DNA from 4 places in the Streptomyces sp. NPDC001599 genome. Region 1 is predicted to be linked to each of the others. Evidence: riboswitches for the same ligand, from Rfam matches in the RefSeq annotation. Region 1 holds a riboswitch; each other region holds the start of a gene.

What was found. A riboswitch is a leader RNA that binds a small molecule or an ion and turns the genes downstream of it on or off. The one in region 1 is predicted to bind cobalamin.
Region 2: it holds a riboswitch for cobalamin, as region 1 does, so the genes downstream of both, ACFYZ3_RS09935 ((2Fe-2S) ferredoxin domain-containing protein) here and ACFYZ3_RS26305 (ribonucleoside-diphosphate reductase subunit alpha) in region 1, are expected to answer to the same signal.
Region 3: it holds a riboswitch for cobalamin, as region 1 does, so the genes downstream of both, ACFYZ3_RS17525 (energy-coupling factor ABC transporter permease) here and ACFYZ3_RS26305 (ribonucleoside-diphosphate reductase subunit alpha) in region 1, are expected to answer to the same signal.
Region 4: it holds a riboswitch for cobalamin, as region 1 does, so the genes downstream of both, ACFYZ3_RS37870 (FecCD family ABC transporter permease) here and ACFYZ3_RS26305 (ribonucleoside-diphosphate reductase subunit alpha) in region 1, are expected to answer to the same signal.

Annotation. Positions count from the first base shown of each region.
Region 1 covers NZ_JBIAVA010000011.1:65,730-69,337, reverse strand. Annotated here, with positions in the region: gene mctP (monocarboxylate uptake permease MctP) at 1-1,352, shown strand, start outside; gene ACFYZ3_RS26310 (GNAT family N-acetyltransferase) at 1,424-1,930, shown strand; cobalamin riboswitch at 1,992-2,153, shown strand; gene ACFYZ3_RS26305 (ribonucleoside-diphosphate reductase subunit alpha) at 2,281-3,608, shown strand, end outside.
Region 2 covers NZ_JBIAVA010000003.1:249,394-253,001, forward strand. Annotated here, with positions in the region: gene arsB (ACR3 family arsenite efflux transporter) at 1-715, shown strand, start outside; partial or broken gene ACFYZ3_RS09925 (hypothetical protein) at 703-957, shown strand; gene ACFYZ3_RS09930 (ferric reductase-like transmembrane domain-containing protein) at 1,142-2,128, shown strand; cobalamin riboswitch at 2,196-2,322, shown strand; gene ACFYZ3_RS09935 ((2Fe-2S) ferredoxin domain-containing protein) at 2,385-2,789, shown strand; gene ACFYZ3_RS09940 (hypothetical protein) at 3,199-3,608, shown strand, end outside.
Region 3 covers NZ_JBIAVA010000006.1:115,379-118,986, forward strand. Annotated here, with positions in the region: gene cbiQ (cobalt ECF transporter T component CbiQ) at 1-3, opposite strand, end outside; gene ACFYZ3_RS17520 (energy-coupling factor ABC transporter substrate-binding protein) at 4-360, opposite strand; gene ACFYZ3_RS17525 (energy-coupling factor ABC transporter permease) at 357-1,055, opposite strand; cobalamin riboswitch at 1,085-1,271, opposite strand; gene ACFYZ3_RS17530 (potassium channel family protein) at 1,372-1,944, opposite strand; gene ACFYZ3_RS17535 (chloride channel protein) at 1,941-3,299, opposite strand; gene ACFYZ3_RS17540 (hypothetical protein) at 3,579-3,608, shown strand, end outside.
Region 4 covers NZ_JBIAVA010000029.1:15,238-18,845, reverse strand. Annotated here, with positions in the region: gene ACFYZ3_RS37870 (FecCD family ABC transporter permease) at 1-897, opposite strand, end outside; cobalamin riboswitch at 998-1,139, opposite strand; gene ACFYZ3_RS37865 (GrpB family protein) at 1,263-1,874, shown strand; gene ACFYZ3_RS37860 (hypothetical protein) at 2,029-2,481, opposite strand; gene ACFYZ3_RS37855 (Dyp-type peroxidase) at 2,708-3,608, opposite strand, start outside.

The DNA of each region.
Region 1 (3,608 bases):
CGTACACGATCCTGGTCTACCCGCTGATCTTCACCTTCCTGCCCCGCCTGTGGTCGGTCTCGCACAAGCACGGGTACGTGACGACCTCGGACTTCGTGCGCGGCCGGTTCGGCTCCAAGGGCCTGTCGCTGGCGGTGGCCGTCACCGGCATCCTGGCGACCATGCCGTACATCGCGCTCCAGCTGGTCGGCATCCAGGCCGTCCTGGACGTGATGGGCGTCGGCGGCGGCGAGGACACCAACTGGTTCGTCAAGGACCTGCCGCTGCTGATCGCCTTCGGTGTGCTGGCGGCGTACACGTACTCGTCGGGACTGCGCGCCCCCGCGCTGATCGCGTTCGTGAAGGACACGCTGATCTACATCGTCATCGCGGTGGCGATCATCTACATCCCGATCAAGCTGGGCGGCTTCGACGACATCTTCGCGTCGGCGAGCGACAAGTTCACCGAGGCGGGCAAGGGCGGGGTGGTGCCGGACGCGGGGGGTCAGTGGACCTACGCGACCCTCGCGCTCGGCTCGGCGCTCGCGCTGTTCATGTACCCGCACTCGATCACCGCCACGCTGTCCTCGCGCAGCCGTGAGGTGATCCGCCGCAACACCACGATCCTGCCGCTGTACTCCCTGATGCTGGGCCTGCTCGCCCTCCTCGGCTTCATGGCGATCGCGGCCGGGGTGAAGGTGGACAACGGCCAGCTGGCGATCCCGCAGCTGTTCGAGAACATGTTCCCGGACTGGTTCGCGGGCGTCGCCTTCGCGGCGATCGGCATCGGCGCGCTGGTTCCGGCGGCGATCATGTCGATCGCGGCCGCGAACCTGTTCACCCGCAACATCTACAAGGACTTCATCAAGCCGGACGCCACGCCGCAGCAGGAGACGAAGGTCTCCAAGCTGGTGTCGCTGCTGGTGAAGGTGGGCGCGCTGATCTTCGTCCTGGGCATGGACAAGACCGTCGCGATCAACTTCCAGCTGCTGGGCGGCATCTGGATCCTGCAGACCTTCCCGGCCCTGGTCGGCGGCCTGTTCACCCGCTGGTTCCACCGCTGGGCGCTGCTCGGCGGCTGGGCGGTCGGCATGGTCTACGGCACGGTCGCCGCCTACGGTGTCGCCTCGCCGACGCAGAAGCACTTCGGCGGCTCCTCCGACGAGATCCCCGGCATCGGCGAGATCGGCTACATCGGTCTCACCGCCTTCGTGCTGAACGTCCTGGTCACCGTGGTCCTGACCTTCGTCCTGAGGGCCGTCAAGGCGCCCGACGGCGTCGACGAGACCAAGCCGTCCGACTACACGGCGGACGCCGGCGACCCCGGCGTCCAGGTGGAACTGCCCCCGGCCACGGCGGGCAGCTCGCACTAGCCGCGCTCTTCAGCGGGCCGTCGGAGAAATCCGGCGGCCCGTTGTCGTACCCGTGGGGCACACTCGGCGTCATGGACTTCGTGATCCGGCGGGCGACGGCCGAGGAGTACGACACCCTCGGCGAGATCACCGCGCAGGCCTACCTGCGCGACGGCCTCCTCGACTTCGGGGAGAGCGATTCGTACCTGGACGAGCTGCGCGACGTGGCCAAGCGCGCGGCGGCCGCGGAGGTGCTGGTCGCCGCGGCGGACGGCCGGGTGCTCGGCGGCGTGACCTTCGTGCCGTCCGGCGGCCCCATGGCGGACATCGCGCGACCCGGCGAGGCCGAGATACGCATGCTCGCCGTCGCCCGGGAGGCACGCGGCCGCGGGGCCGGCGAGGCCCTCGTGCGGGCCTGTGTCGACCGCGCCCGGGCCGTGCCGGGGTGCACGGGCGTCGTGCTGTCGACGCAGGCCGCCATGCGCACCGCGCACCGCCTCTACGAGCGCCTGGGCTTCGTCCGCACGCCCGACCGCGACTGGAACCCGCTGCCGGAGCTGGACGACATCATGCTGCTCGCCTACGAACTGACGCTCTGACACGGGCGCGACACTCCGTCACAACACCCCGTCGAGACACAACATCTGGGGGTGCTCGCGTCACCCGGCACAAGATGTATGCTCGTGCTCGCTGTCGCCGCAGGGGAATCCGGTGCGAATCCGGAACTGTCCCGCAACGGTGTACTTGCGTGCATCCGTACGTCTTCGCACGTGCGCGCACGCCTGTCCAGTCCGAGGACCTGCCGACAGTGCGCCCGGCCGCCTTGGCCCGGGTGCCATGACGTCCGGGCCTCGTGGAGTGGGCCGGTGGACGCGACGCCGCGTGCGCTCGTGAGCTGCCCCCTGCCCTCCCTCCGCCAGGCCCCGTGCCGAGCGAGGGAGTGCTCCACGTGACCATCGCGCCAGCCGATCCGGCTTCAGCGACCCCGGTGACGGCGACCGGGGAACCCGACGGACCCGGTGCCGCCCTGCTGCGGACCCTGACCGGACTGACCGCCGACCTCCAGGGCGCCGACCCCGGCCGGGTGGCCGCCGCCGCACTGCGCGGCCGGTCCGCCCGCGCCGACGAGGCCGAGCTGCGCGAGCTGGCCACCGAGGCGGCCGCCGGTCTGATCTCCGAGGACCCGGTCTACTCCCGGCTGGCCGCCCGCCTGCTGACCATCGGCATCCGCGCCGAGGCCGCCTCCCAGGGCGTCGCCGCCTTCACCGACTCGGTCGCCACCGGCCACCGCGAGGGCCTGATCGCCGACCGCACCGCCGCCTTCGTACGGCTGCACGCGGACCGCCTCGACGCGCTGATCGACCCGGCCGCCGACGACCGCTTCGGCTACTTCGGCCTGCGTACGCTCTACAGCCGCTACCTGCTCCGCCACCCGATCACCCGCAAGGCCGTCGAGACGCCCCAGCACTTCCTGCTGCGGGTCGCCGCCGGACTCGCCGAGGACGACACGGCCCGCGCGGTGGACGAGGTCGCCGCCCTGTACGGCCTGATGAGCCGCCTGGACTACCTGCCCTCCTCCCCCACCCTCTTCAACTCCGGCACCCGGCACGCCCAGATGTCGTCCTGCTACCTCCTGGACTCCCCCAAGGACGAGCTGGACTCCCTCTACGACCGCCTCCACCAGGTGGCCCGCCTGTCCAAGCACGCCGGCGGCATCGGCATCGCGTACTCCCGCGTCCGCGCCCGTGGTTCGCTGATCCGCGGCACCAACGGGCACTCCAACGGCATCGTCCCGTTCCTGAAGACGCTGGACGCCTCCGTCGCCGCCGTGAACCAGGGCGGCCGGCGCAAGGGCGCGGCGGCGGTCTACCTGGAGACCTGGCACGCGGACGTCGAGGAGTTCCTGGAGCTGCGCGACAACACCGGCGAGGACGCCCGCCGTACGCACAACCTGAACCTCGCGCACTGGGTGCCGGACGAGTTCATGCGCCGCGTGGACGCCGACGGGACCTGGTCGCTGTTCTCCCCCGCCGACGTGCCGGAGCTGACCGACCTGTGGGGCGAGGAGTTCGACGCGGCCTACCGCCGGGCGGAGGAGGCGGGGCTCGCCCGCAGGACGCTGCCCGCCCGTGAGCTGTACGGCCGCATGATGCGCACCCTGGCGCAGACCGGCAACGGCTGGATGACCTTCAAGGACACCGCCAACCGCACGGCCAACCAGACCGCGACCCCCGGCCACGTCGTCCACTCCTCCAACCTCTGCACGGAGATCCTGGA
Region 2 (3,608 bases), on a different contig from region 1:
CATCGTCGGCCTGGCCCGCTGCATCGCCATGGTCATCATCTGGAACGACCTCGCCTGCGGAGACCGGGAGGCAGCGGCCGTCCTCGTCGCGCTGAACTCGGTCTTCCAGGTCCTGGCGTTCGGCCTGCTCGGCTGGTTCTACCTCGACCTGCTGCCCGGCTGGCTCGGCCTCGGCGACGGCGAGCACCTGGACATCTCCATGTGGAGGATCGCCCTGAACGTGGTCATCTTCCTCGGCGTCCCACTGCTGGCCGGCTTCCTCACCCGCCGCATCGGCGAGAAGAAGCTCGGCCGCGAGAGGTACGAGTCCAACTTCCTGCCGAGGATCGGCCCGTGGGCGCTCTACGGCCTGCTCTTCACGATCGTCATCCTCTTCGCCCTGCAAGGGAAGACCATCACCTCGCAGCCGCTCGACGTCGCCCGCATCGCGCTGCCGCTGCTGGTGTACTTCGCCGTGATGTGGGCCGGGACCTTCCTGCTGGGCAAGGCGATCGGCCTCGCCTACGACCGCACGGCCACCCTTGCCTTCACCGCCGCCGGCAACAACTTCGAGCTGGCCATCGCCGTCGCCATCGCCACCTTCGGCGTCACCTCCGGCCAGGCCCTGTCCGGCGTCGTGGGACCGCTCATCGAGGTGCCCGTCCTGATCGGCCTCGTCTACGTGTCCCTGGCCTGGCGCACGAAGTTCACCGCGTCCGACGCGCCCGCGCGGTGATCAGCGAGACCGGCACCTGGTGGCGCCCCTTCCTCCCCGCCGTCCCGGGCCGCGGAGACTTCGAGGGCCGTCAACTGCACACCGCCTCCTATCGCAGACCGCAGACCGCAGACCGCAGACCGCAGGACTTCGCGGGGCTGGGGGGCCGGGCCGGAGGGCGGGGGAGAGTGATCGTCGTCGGGGGCGGCAAATCGGGCGCCCGGATCGCCGCCGACCTCGCGTACGACCCCGAGCCGACCTGGGAAGAGTGCGCTGCTGCTGCCGGAGCCACCGGCGAGGTTGAGGACGAGCGGGGTACGGCCGGCCACCGCCTCGACGGCTCTGGCCGGATAACGCCTCAGGGATCACCGCCTCCTCGGCCAGACTTGTTGCCTCACGACACATGCGCACCGCTGCCGCGGTGGCCCGTGCCCGGGAGGCCCTTTCATGACGTCAGGCACGAGGCCGGACGAGGACGGCGCGGTAGCCCCGCCCGGAAGTCAACGGCCGCCCGGGGACCGCGTCGCGCTGCGCGGCGATCTGCGCTCGGCCCTGCCCGACGCCTCTGCGGCGGTGGTGGTCACGGCGCTCGTGTTCGCCCTCCTGTGGGCGCGCATGGAGTCGGGTGCTTCGGACACCGTCGCGGTCATGCCGTTCATGGACGATGCGGGCACCTACTGGATGTACTTGCTCAGCCAGGCATTCGGCTGGTCGGGGCTGCTGTGGGCCTGGGGCACGGTCATGTTGGGCCTGCTGCTGTCGGGGCCGCGCCCCACCCGGCTGCCGGTCTCCCGGCAGGTGCTGGAGCGCTGGCACCGCACCACGAGCCTGACGACGATGGCGCTGATGTCCGCGCACGCGCTGATGTTCGCGGCGGAACTCGTCCGCTACGAGACCAAGGTGGACTGGGCCGAGCGATTGTGGGTGGGATTCGCCGACACCTTCGTGCCTGGCTGGTACGACTCCGGCACCGGCCGGATCGCCATCCCGCTGGGACAGGCCGCCCTGTACCTGGCAATCCCGCTCGGGCTGCTGTTCTACGTACGGCACCGCATCGGTGCGAACACCTGGCGACGGCTGCACCGCTTCGTGATCGTCGTCTACGTGCTGAGCGTGTGGCACACCCTGCTCTACGGAACCAACGTCTGGTTCGGGGAGTGGCCGCGCACCGTCCTGTGGCTGCTGCAACTGCCCGTCGCCGCACTGCTGCTGGCCCGTCTGCTGCGACCTGCCCGCCGGGCCGAACGGCTGGGGCCGCCGAGGCGAGGCGCGGGCACGGCCCGTCCGGCCTGGTGGGGGCGCGCGGCCGGACGCGTCGCCGCCGGAGCCGTCGTTGTCGGGCTGGTCGTCGTGGTGACGTCCGGTCGTGACGGCGGACGGGACCGTCCGACCCATCCGCCCGCCACGGCCCCGCACTCCCAGGAAACGGACTGACGGCGGCACCGGTCGGGCGGCACGGCATCCCGGGATGGGATGATGGCCGGCGACAAGGCGACGGCGGAACGAGGAAGCCGGTGAGAATCCGGCGCGGTCCCGCCACTGTGATCGGCGAGCGCGTCCCGACAGGCCACTGCCCCGCAGCGGGTGGGAAGGCCGGGACGCGCATCGACCCGAGAGCCAGGAGACTCACGCGGTCGCCTCCTCGACGGACCACCGGGGCGGATCTCCCCGGAGAGAGGGACGGCATCGCATGCCCGCAACGCCGACCGGACGAACGACCGACGACGCGAGGACCGGGGCGGTGGCCGCCCCCTTGCCGTGCCGCGTCGTCGTGTGCCGCGACTGCTGCTGCGGCAGCCCCAAAGTGACCGGCGTCGACCACGCCGCCCAGACCGAACGCCTGCGCGCCGCGGTACCGGTACGCGTCTCCGACTGCCTCGACGCCTGCGACCACGCCAACGTCATCGTCGTCCAGCCCTCCGCCGAGGGCCGCGCCGCCGGCGCCCGGCCCGTCTGGCTGGGGCTGGTCAACGACCCGGACGCCACCGAGGACATCGCCGCCTGGGCACGCGCGGGCGGACCGGGCGTGGCGCCCCGACCGGACATCCTCGACCTGTACACCATCACGCCGCCACGACGGCGTACGGCCTTCTGACCGCGCCGCTGGACACCGGCAGGCGCTTCCGTGCGGGTCGGGAGCGGGACAGCTCGTCGCGGATCGCGAGGGCGGCGGCCACCAGGTGTTCGAGCGAGGCCCGGGTCTCGGGCCAGGCGCGGGCGACCTGTGTCTGGGAGCGGGCCGCCCTGCCGTGTCGATCCGCCCGGCGCGCAGGTCGGCGCGAGCGTCCCCGGTCGCCGGCCCCGGCGCGGCCCGTCCCGCCCGGTCCGTTCTGTCTGTCCCGCCGTCACAGACGCACCTCTCTGAGGAGGCAGTCGGCCGCAACTCGTCCGAAGTTCCCGTGGCGTTGACGTGACATGAATCACCGCGAGCGGGTTGAGTCGCGAGTCGGGGAACTTCCCGTACTCCCCATGACGGGGCGCCGAGACTGCAAGGATGAGCCGCCATGAGTGCTGGGTGGTGTCTCCGCACGACGAGAGCCGCGGTGTTCGCGGCCGTCTGCGTGCTGCTCGCCGCCCTCGGACACGTGCTGATGTCGGGGAAGGGGCTGCCCTGGTGGGTGCTCCTCTCCGGCACCGGGGCCGTCGGGGCCGTCGGCTGGGCCTTCGGGGCCCACGAACGGCGCCGCCGTACGGTGGCAGGTCTGACGGTCGCCGTGCAGACCTGCCTGCACCTCGCCTTCACGCTCGCGCAGTCCGGCGGTCGGCCGGCACCGGCACCGGCACCGGCACCGGCACCGGCACCGGCACCGGCACCGGCACCGGCACCGGCACCGGACGGTATGCCCTCCCTGGGGCAGTGGGCCGACCGGTTTCTCGGCGGCCCGGCCCCGACGCCCGCGCAGGCCGCCCGGGC
Region 3 (3,608 bases), on a different contig from region 1:
CACTCAGTCCCCTTCGGGGGCGTCCCCCGCGGCCGCCGTGGCCTCGGAGGTGGCCAACGCCCGTTCCTCGCCCTGCCGTCGACCCCGGCGCAGGCCGAAGTAGTACGCCAGCACGCCCGCGCCGAGCGCGGCCTGCAGCGCGAACAGCGCCGACTCGACCTCCCCGGACGGCGGTTCGTACAGCGGGGAGAACCACGGTTCGTAGTCCGGCTCGATCTCGGTGATCGCCGTCTCCGCCTCCGCGTCGGACCCGGCGAACGGTTCCTCCTTGTGGTCGCCGAGGCCCAGCACCAGCGGCAGTACCGCCAGCGCGGCCACGGCGAGCAGCAGCAGGGTGTTGATCTTCGCGTTCCGGCTCATCGGGCCACCGCCTCCCGCTTCCGCTCGCCGGACCGGGTCAGCAGCACGCCCAGCCGGGTCAGTTCGCCCTTGCTGGACTGCACGAGCAGCCGCATCACGATCACGGTGAGCAGGCCCTCGCTGACCGCGAGCGGGATCTGCGTGACGGCGAAGATCGAGCCGAACTTGCCGAGCGCGCCCAGGAATCCGCTGCCCGGGTCGGGGAAGGCCAGCGCCAGCTGCACGCTGGTCACGCAGTAGGTCGACAGGTCGGCGACGAACGCGCCGAAGAACACGGTGACCATCAACGGCACGTCCCAGCGGCGCAGCAGCCGGTAGACGCCGTACCCGGCCCAGGGGCCGACGATCGCCATCGAGAAGACGTTGGCGCCGAGCGTGGTCAGCCCGCCGTGGGCGAGCAGGAGCGCCTGGAAGAGCAGGGTGATGGTGCCCAGGACCGCCATGATCGGCGGCCGGAACAGGATCGCGCCCAGACCGGTGCCGGTCGGATGGGAGCAACTCCCGGTGACCGACGGCAGCTTCAGGGCCGACAGGACGAACGTGAAGGCTCCGGAGGCGCCGAGGAGCAGCGTGCTCTCCGGGTGCTCCCTGACCTCACGGGTGAGTGACCGGACTCCGTGGACGACGAACGGCGCGGACGCGACACCCCAGGCGATCGCGTGCGCCGGTGGCAGAAAGCCCTCGGCTATGTGCATGGCTCAGCAGACCCTCTCCAGCACCTCGTGGATGGACGACGCGCCTTGGCCGGTCTCCTGGCTTACGGGTACCACCGCCCGTGCTCCGCCTTCCCGGATCGCAAGCGATCCAGTGGCTGCCCGCCAGGGCCGGAGCCGGACTTCCCGATTCACAGTGGCGAGGGCCGCACCGGCATCACACCGGATTTCCCGTTCACCAAGGCGTGGCGACAGTAGTGCTCCCACGGGGGCGGGCACAAGCGGGCCTCGGACCCGGCGGGCGCCCCGCCGGGCCGCCGAACAGGCCTCGGTGCTGCGCAAACGCCCGGCGCCGCCGTCAGCGGGACCGGCCGCCCCGCTCGGGCCGCCGGACCACCATGTCCCGCATCCGGGTGGTCAGCGCGGTCGCGGCGGCCGTGAGGAAGACGAAGCTGTAGGTGATCTGGAGGATGGCCACGACCCGTGCGGCCTGGCCGTGCGGGGTGATGTCCCCGTACCCGACGGTCGCGAGCGTCACCACGGTGAAGTACAGCGCGTCGATCCGGGTGTGCAGTCCGCTGAACTCGCCCGGCGACTTGGCGAGGGCGTAGTACGTGGCCGAGAAGACGTGCACGGACAGGACGATCAGCAGCGAGATGACCACCCCGGGCCGGCTGTCCGGACGGTCCAGGAGAACGTGCCGGATCTGCCGCAGCAGCAGTACGGCCACGACGGCCAGCAGCAGGGCGAACAGCACCCAGCTCAGCACCGGCCGCTGCGGCCCCAGGTGGTCGAGGGGGAGCAGGAAGTACGCCACGCCCACGGCGGCCGCGATCCCCGCCCGTACGAGCCAGGGCCGGACGGCGTCCCAGCCGGTACGGGGACGTGGGCGAGGTCGGGGGCGCGGGTGCGCGGTCCGGCGGTCCTTCACCGCGCCGCTCCCGCCGTCGGCGATCCGTCCGGCGCCCCGCCCGCTTCCGGCCGGGTCCGGCGCACCAGCTGGGCCACGACGAACGAGACGACCGAGGCCATGACGATCAGCGGCATCTGGTCGTGGGAGTCCCGGCCCATCAGCAGCACCGCCAGGACCGAGCTGGCCAGCGGCAGCCCCGTCACCGCGGCCGCCGCGGCGGCGATGCCGAGGGCGAGGGCCGGGGTGGCACCGAAGCCGGGCAGCCCGGAGCAGGCCAGGGCCGTCGCCGCGCCCAGCAGCACGGCCGGGAAGATCGGGCCGCCGCGCAGCGCGCCCAGCGCGACGCCCCAGGCCAGGCCCTTGCACACGACCAGCGCGACCAGCGCCCCCACGGACCAGGCGTGCGGATGCGCGGCGAGCTGGGCGAGGGTGGCCTGCCCGGACAGCGCGGCCTCGGCCGGGGAACGGCCGGTGATCAGCGCGTACGCGGCGACACAGACGCCGACCGCGGTGGCGCAGGCGACGGTGCGGGCGGCCGTGCGGCGCCGGGTCCAGGCGACGGTGCGACGGCCCAGCGCGCGGGCCAGCGTCACCAGTACGGCGATCAGGGCGGCGGTGGGCAGGCCCCACAGGAAGTCACCCGCGTCCGGATGGGCCTGCGGCGGCAGGTCGGGCAGGCCCAGCGCGCCGATCTCCAGCCCCGTCCACTGACCGAAGCCGGTGAAGACCAGGGCGCCGGTCGCGCTGGCCAGCAGGCAGGGCAGCAGCAGGGCGACCAGCTGGGTGCCGGCCAGCCCCGCCCCCTCGATGAGCAGGACCGCCGCCGCGATCGGGCCGCCGAGGATGGTGGAGATCGCGGCGGTGGAGCCGGCCGTGGCGAGGATCGCGCTCGCCCGCTGGTCGCCGCCCGCGCCCGCCCGCCGCACCGCCAGCAGGGCGAGCCCGCTGCCGACGGCCATGAGCGGGGCCTCGGGACCCAGCACCACGCCGAGCGGCAGCGTGGCCAGCGCGGCCAGCACCGCGCCGGGCAGCGCCCGGGGGCCGACGGGCGCGCCGCCCAGGCCGTTCACCGGCAGATGGCCGCCGCCGCCCGGCATCCGGGTCACGATCGGTGCCAGGATCAGCCCGGCGAGCACGAGCGCGGGCAGCGGCCACCACCACGGCGGGGTGTCGTATCCGGCCGCCTCGGGCAGCGACGTCCACACCCAGTGCTGCAACTCGTGCTGGAGCCCGACGAAGAAGAAGCAGGCCAGCGCGATGGGCACCCCCAGCAGCACGCACAGCAGCAACAGCCGCCGGTAGCCGGGGCTGAGCAGGGTCTGCCGCAGCGACCGCTCCGCCCGGTCCGGGACGGCGTTCGCCGGCGCGGTCACGGCACCCGTCCGCGCGGGCCCCGCCGGGGCAGCGGCCGACTCGTCACACGCCCTCCTTCTTCCGGCCCCGGGGTCCGCCGGTCACCGGGGCCGCGGGTGCCGCTCAGTTAACGCGAGGCCGGGGGCGCCCGCATGCGCACGCCCGGCGCGCGACTCACCCGTACGGCGGACCCGCGTGGCCGGGGAGCGCGAACGCCCGCAGGCTCTGAACGACCTGTCGGTGCCGTCGGCACCGGTGGGCAGCTGCCCCGTACGGGGGACACAGAAAGGACTTCGCTCATGAGCCAGCACGCCGAACCCTCTCCCGGC
Region 4 (3,608 bases), on a different contig from region 1:
GTGCGGGACCATCAGGCCGACGAAGCCGATCGCCCCGCTGACCGCGACCACCGCACCCGTGACGGCCGCGGCGGTGAGGAACAGTTCCTTGCGCAGCCGCCCGGGGTCCACGCCCAGCGCGGCGGCGGTCTCGTCGCCCATCGCGAGGGCGTTCAGGCGCCGGGCCGACCAGCCGAGATGGACGAGGCCGCCGAGGACCGCGCCCGCGGCGATCGGTACGGAGGACCAGTTCGCCCCGCCCAGGCTGCCGAGCAGCCACATCATGGCGGACCGCGCCGCTTCGCCGTGCTCGGCGGCGAACACCATGAAGGTGGTGACGGCCGAGAAGCCGTAGTACATCGCGGTACCGGTCAGCACCAGCCGGAGCGGGGTCAGGCCCCGCGGGGTCCGGGCGATCGCGTACACCAGCACCATGGCCGCGAGCGCGGAGAGGAACGCCGCCGTGGACAGCGCCCAGAGACCGAGCGCTCCGAAGGCCCCGAAGATGAGCACGGCGTTGGCCCCCACGGCGGCACCGGAGGAGATGCCGAGGACGAAGGGGTCCGCCAGAGCGTTGCGGACCATGGCCTGGACGGCGACGCCGACGGACGCCAGGCCGGCGCCGACGACCGCCGCGAGCACGGCTCGTGGGAACCGGAGTTCCCAGACGATGGTGTAGGCGGCGACGTCGTCCGCGTCTATGGTCCCGCCGGTCAGGCCCGCCCAGAGGTAGTGCAGGGCCTCGCTCCAGGAGAGCCCCGCCGCGCCGATGCACGCCCCGCAGGCCAGCGAGACGGGAAGCGCGACGCACAGCCCTGCCACCAGCAGGGGAAGTGAGGCGCGCCTGGCCGGTGGTGGCCCGCTGTTCCTCGTACGGTCCGGTGGGGCGGCGGGTGTCCGGTCGCGGAGCGTGGCCACAGGCGTTTCGCTTTCGCCTCGGGCCGTGCGCCTGCGTGATCGAAGGAGCGGGCCCGGACGCTGGGCGCCCTGCACAGCACCTCTCGCAGTCCACGGCGATTGACAGGGGCTTCACCACCGCGGGTAATCGGGCTTACGGGACCCCTTGCGGGGCTCCGCCTACCGTTGCGGGTCAGCGCCGGACTTCGACCGGACTTCCCCCACGAGGCGCTTCGCAGCGTACCTCGTCACCTTCTGCGGGCAGGAAGCGCACCCGGACTCCGCGGCTTCCGTCGCACGGAATGCCCGGACTGCCGCCGACGGACGGCCGGACCGATGATGGAGAGCAGAGGCCGTGAACCGGCCCGAACGTGAGGAATGTATTGATGACGAACAGCAGTGGCCGACGTCGGCCGGACGTCACGACGGTTGAGATCATCGGTGGGCCGGAAGCACTCGAGGTCGGCCTCAGCGACTACGACGCCCGGTGGGCGGAGACCTACCTGCGTCACCGGCGTCGGATCCTTGACGCGTTGGCGGCGGACGTCGATGTCGAGCACATCGGCTCCACTTCGGTTCCGGGACTGGCCGCCAAGCCGATCGTGGACATCGTCGTCGCGGTGGCCGACATCACGGCGGAGGAGGACTACCTCGACGCGCTGTTGGCGGCCGGGTACGAACTGCGGGTTCGCGAGCCAGGACACCGACTCGTGCGCACACCCACTCGCGACGTGCATGTCCACGTCTACGAGAGAGGGGCCGCGGCGGTGCACGAGTACCTCCTCTTCCGTGACCACCTGCGCACCGACGCGGGCGATCGCGCCCTGTACGAGAACGTCAAACGAGCCCTGTTCGACCAGCCGTGGAGCGACATGAACGACTACTCCGACGCCAAGAGCGACGTCATCCTCGCGATCAAGTCCCGAGCCAAGGCCGGTGTCCGCCCGGACGGTGAGGGCATGACGACGCCCTCCGCCTCCGGACCAGGCGCACCGTGACGGCGTCTCGTACGGCTATGTCTCCGGCAGCGCGGGCCGACGCTCCGCGCGAGCGGTCGAGGTCTCGTCAGCGTCGGCCTGGGTCATCAGTGCGGTGAAGACCCGTTCCACGTGCCGTCAGCGGCCCACCGTCCGGCAGCCCGCCTCGGCGCCGTTACGCGTACGAGTCGACGTTGATCGAGTAACCGGCACCGGCGCTGAGGTCGGGGCGGCTTCCGTGGCCCTCTTCCGCGAGCAGTTCGGCGGTGAGGAAGATGATCCGCAGGTTCATCGTCTTCGTGACGAAGCTCAGGTCGTCGGGCGCGGCGTCGGGCGCCGGGATCCATCCGTCCTGTTGCGCTGCCGTCCGGTAATGCGCCGCCACATCGGCCCGTGTGCCGGGAAAGGCGTACGTCCGCTCGGCGTACACCGTGACCTCGCCGCTGTCGGACCAGCAGCCGGCGTCGACCTCCTCGAAGCCCCGGGCGACGGTGGCCTCGTCGGGTCGGGAGTCAAGGATGTGGAGCGCCGTCAGCTCCTCGACCCGGGCGTCGGTCCCCTCGCAGTCCTGGGCGAGGTCCATCAGCGTGCAGCCGGTGAGCGCCGAGGTCACGAGCAGGGTCGCCACGAGAAGCGATACGGGTCGGGTGCGAGTTGTTCGTATGGACAAAGCGAGCTCCAGAGGTGGTCCGGGCAGCGGACAGGCCGTGGTTCGGACGGGAAGTCTTCGAGCCTGCTCCGAGGAACCACCGCCCGGTTCTACCAGAAGCCGCCACCCCCGCAGCTGCCGCCGGCGTGAGGGTGCTCCCCTTGAGGGCCCCGTGAGGGTGTGCCCGGGTCGAGTCGCTCGGTGCTCAGGGCCGAGCGGGGAGGTTTTCCAAGAAGTCCGCCGCCGGTGTGAAGAACAGCGAGCCGGTGACGGCGGTGGAGAAGTCCAGGATGCGATCGTGCGGTGCCGACGCGGTGCCCAGGAACATCCGCTCCAGCATCGTCTCCGTCACCTCGGGGGTGCGGGCGTAGCCGATGAAGTACGTGCCGAACTCCTCGCGGCCCACCGACCCGAAGGGCATGTTGTCCCGAAGGATCTCCAGATCGCTGCCGTCCGGACCGGTGACACTGGTGAGGGCGACGTGCGAGTCGGCCGGCTTCACGTCGTCGGACAGCTCCACGTCGGTCATCTTGCGGCGGCCGATCACCCGCTCCTGGGCCTCGACGGAGAGCCCTTCCCACGCGTCGATGTCGTGCAGGTACTTCTGCACGACGACGTAGCTCCCGCCCGCGAAGGCCGGATCCTCGGCACCGACGAGGACGGCCCTGCGCGCGGCGGCTCCTGTCGGGTTCTCCGTGCCGTCGACGAAACCGAGCATGTCGCGCTCGTCGAAGTACTTGAAACCGTGCACCTCGTCCTGCGGGGTGACCGCTCCGCGCAGCCGGCCCGTGATCTCGGTGGCGAGTGCGAAGCACAGGTCCAGCCGCGCGGCCCTGATGTGGAAGAGCAGGTCACCCGGGGTGGCGACTGCCCGGTGCACCGGCCCGTCCAGCTCCCGGAAGGGATGCAGCCCGGCCGGACGCGCCCCTGAGAACAGGCGGTCCCACGCCTCGGAACCGATGCCGGTGACGCAGCTCAGCCTGCCGTCGGGCTGCGCGCGGAACCCGACGGCTCGCTCCAGCGAGGCGACATCCGACAGCAGGTCCCGGACGGTGTCCTCCCCGCCACTGTCGATCGTGACGACGAGGAAGATCGCCGCACTGGTC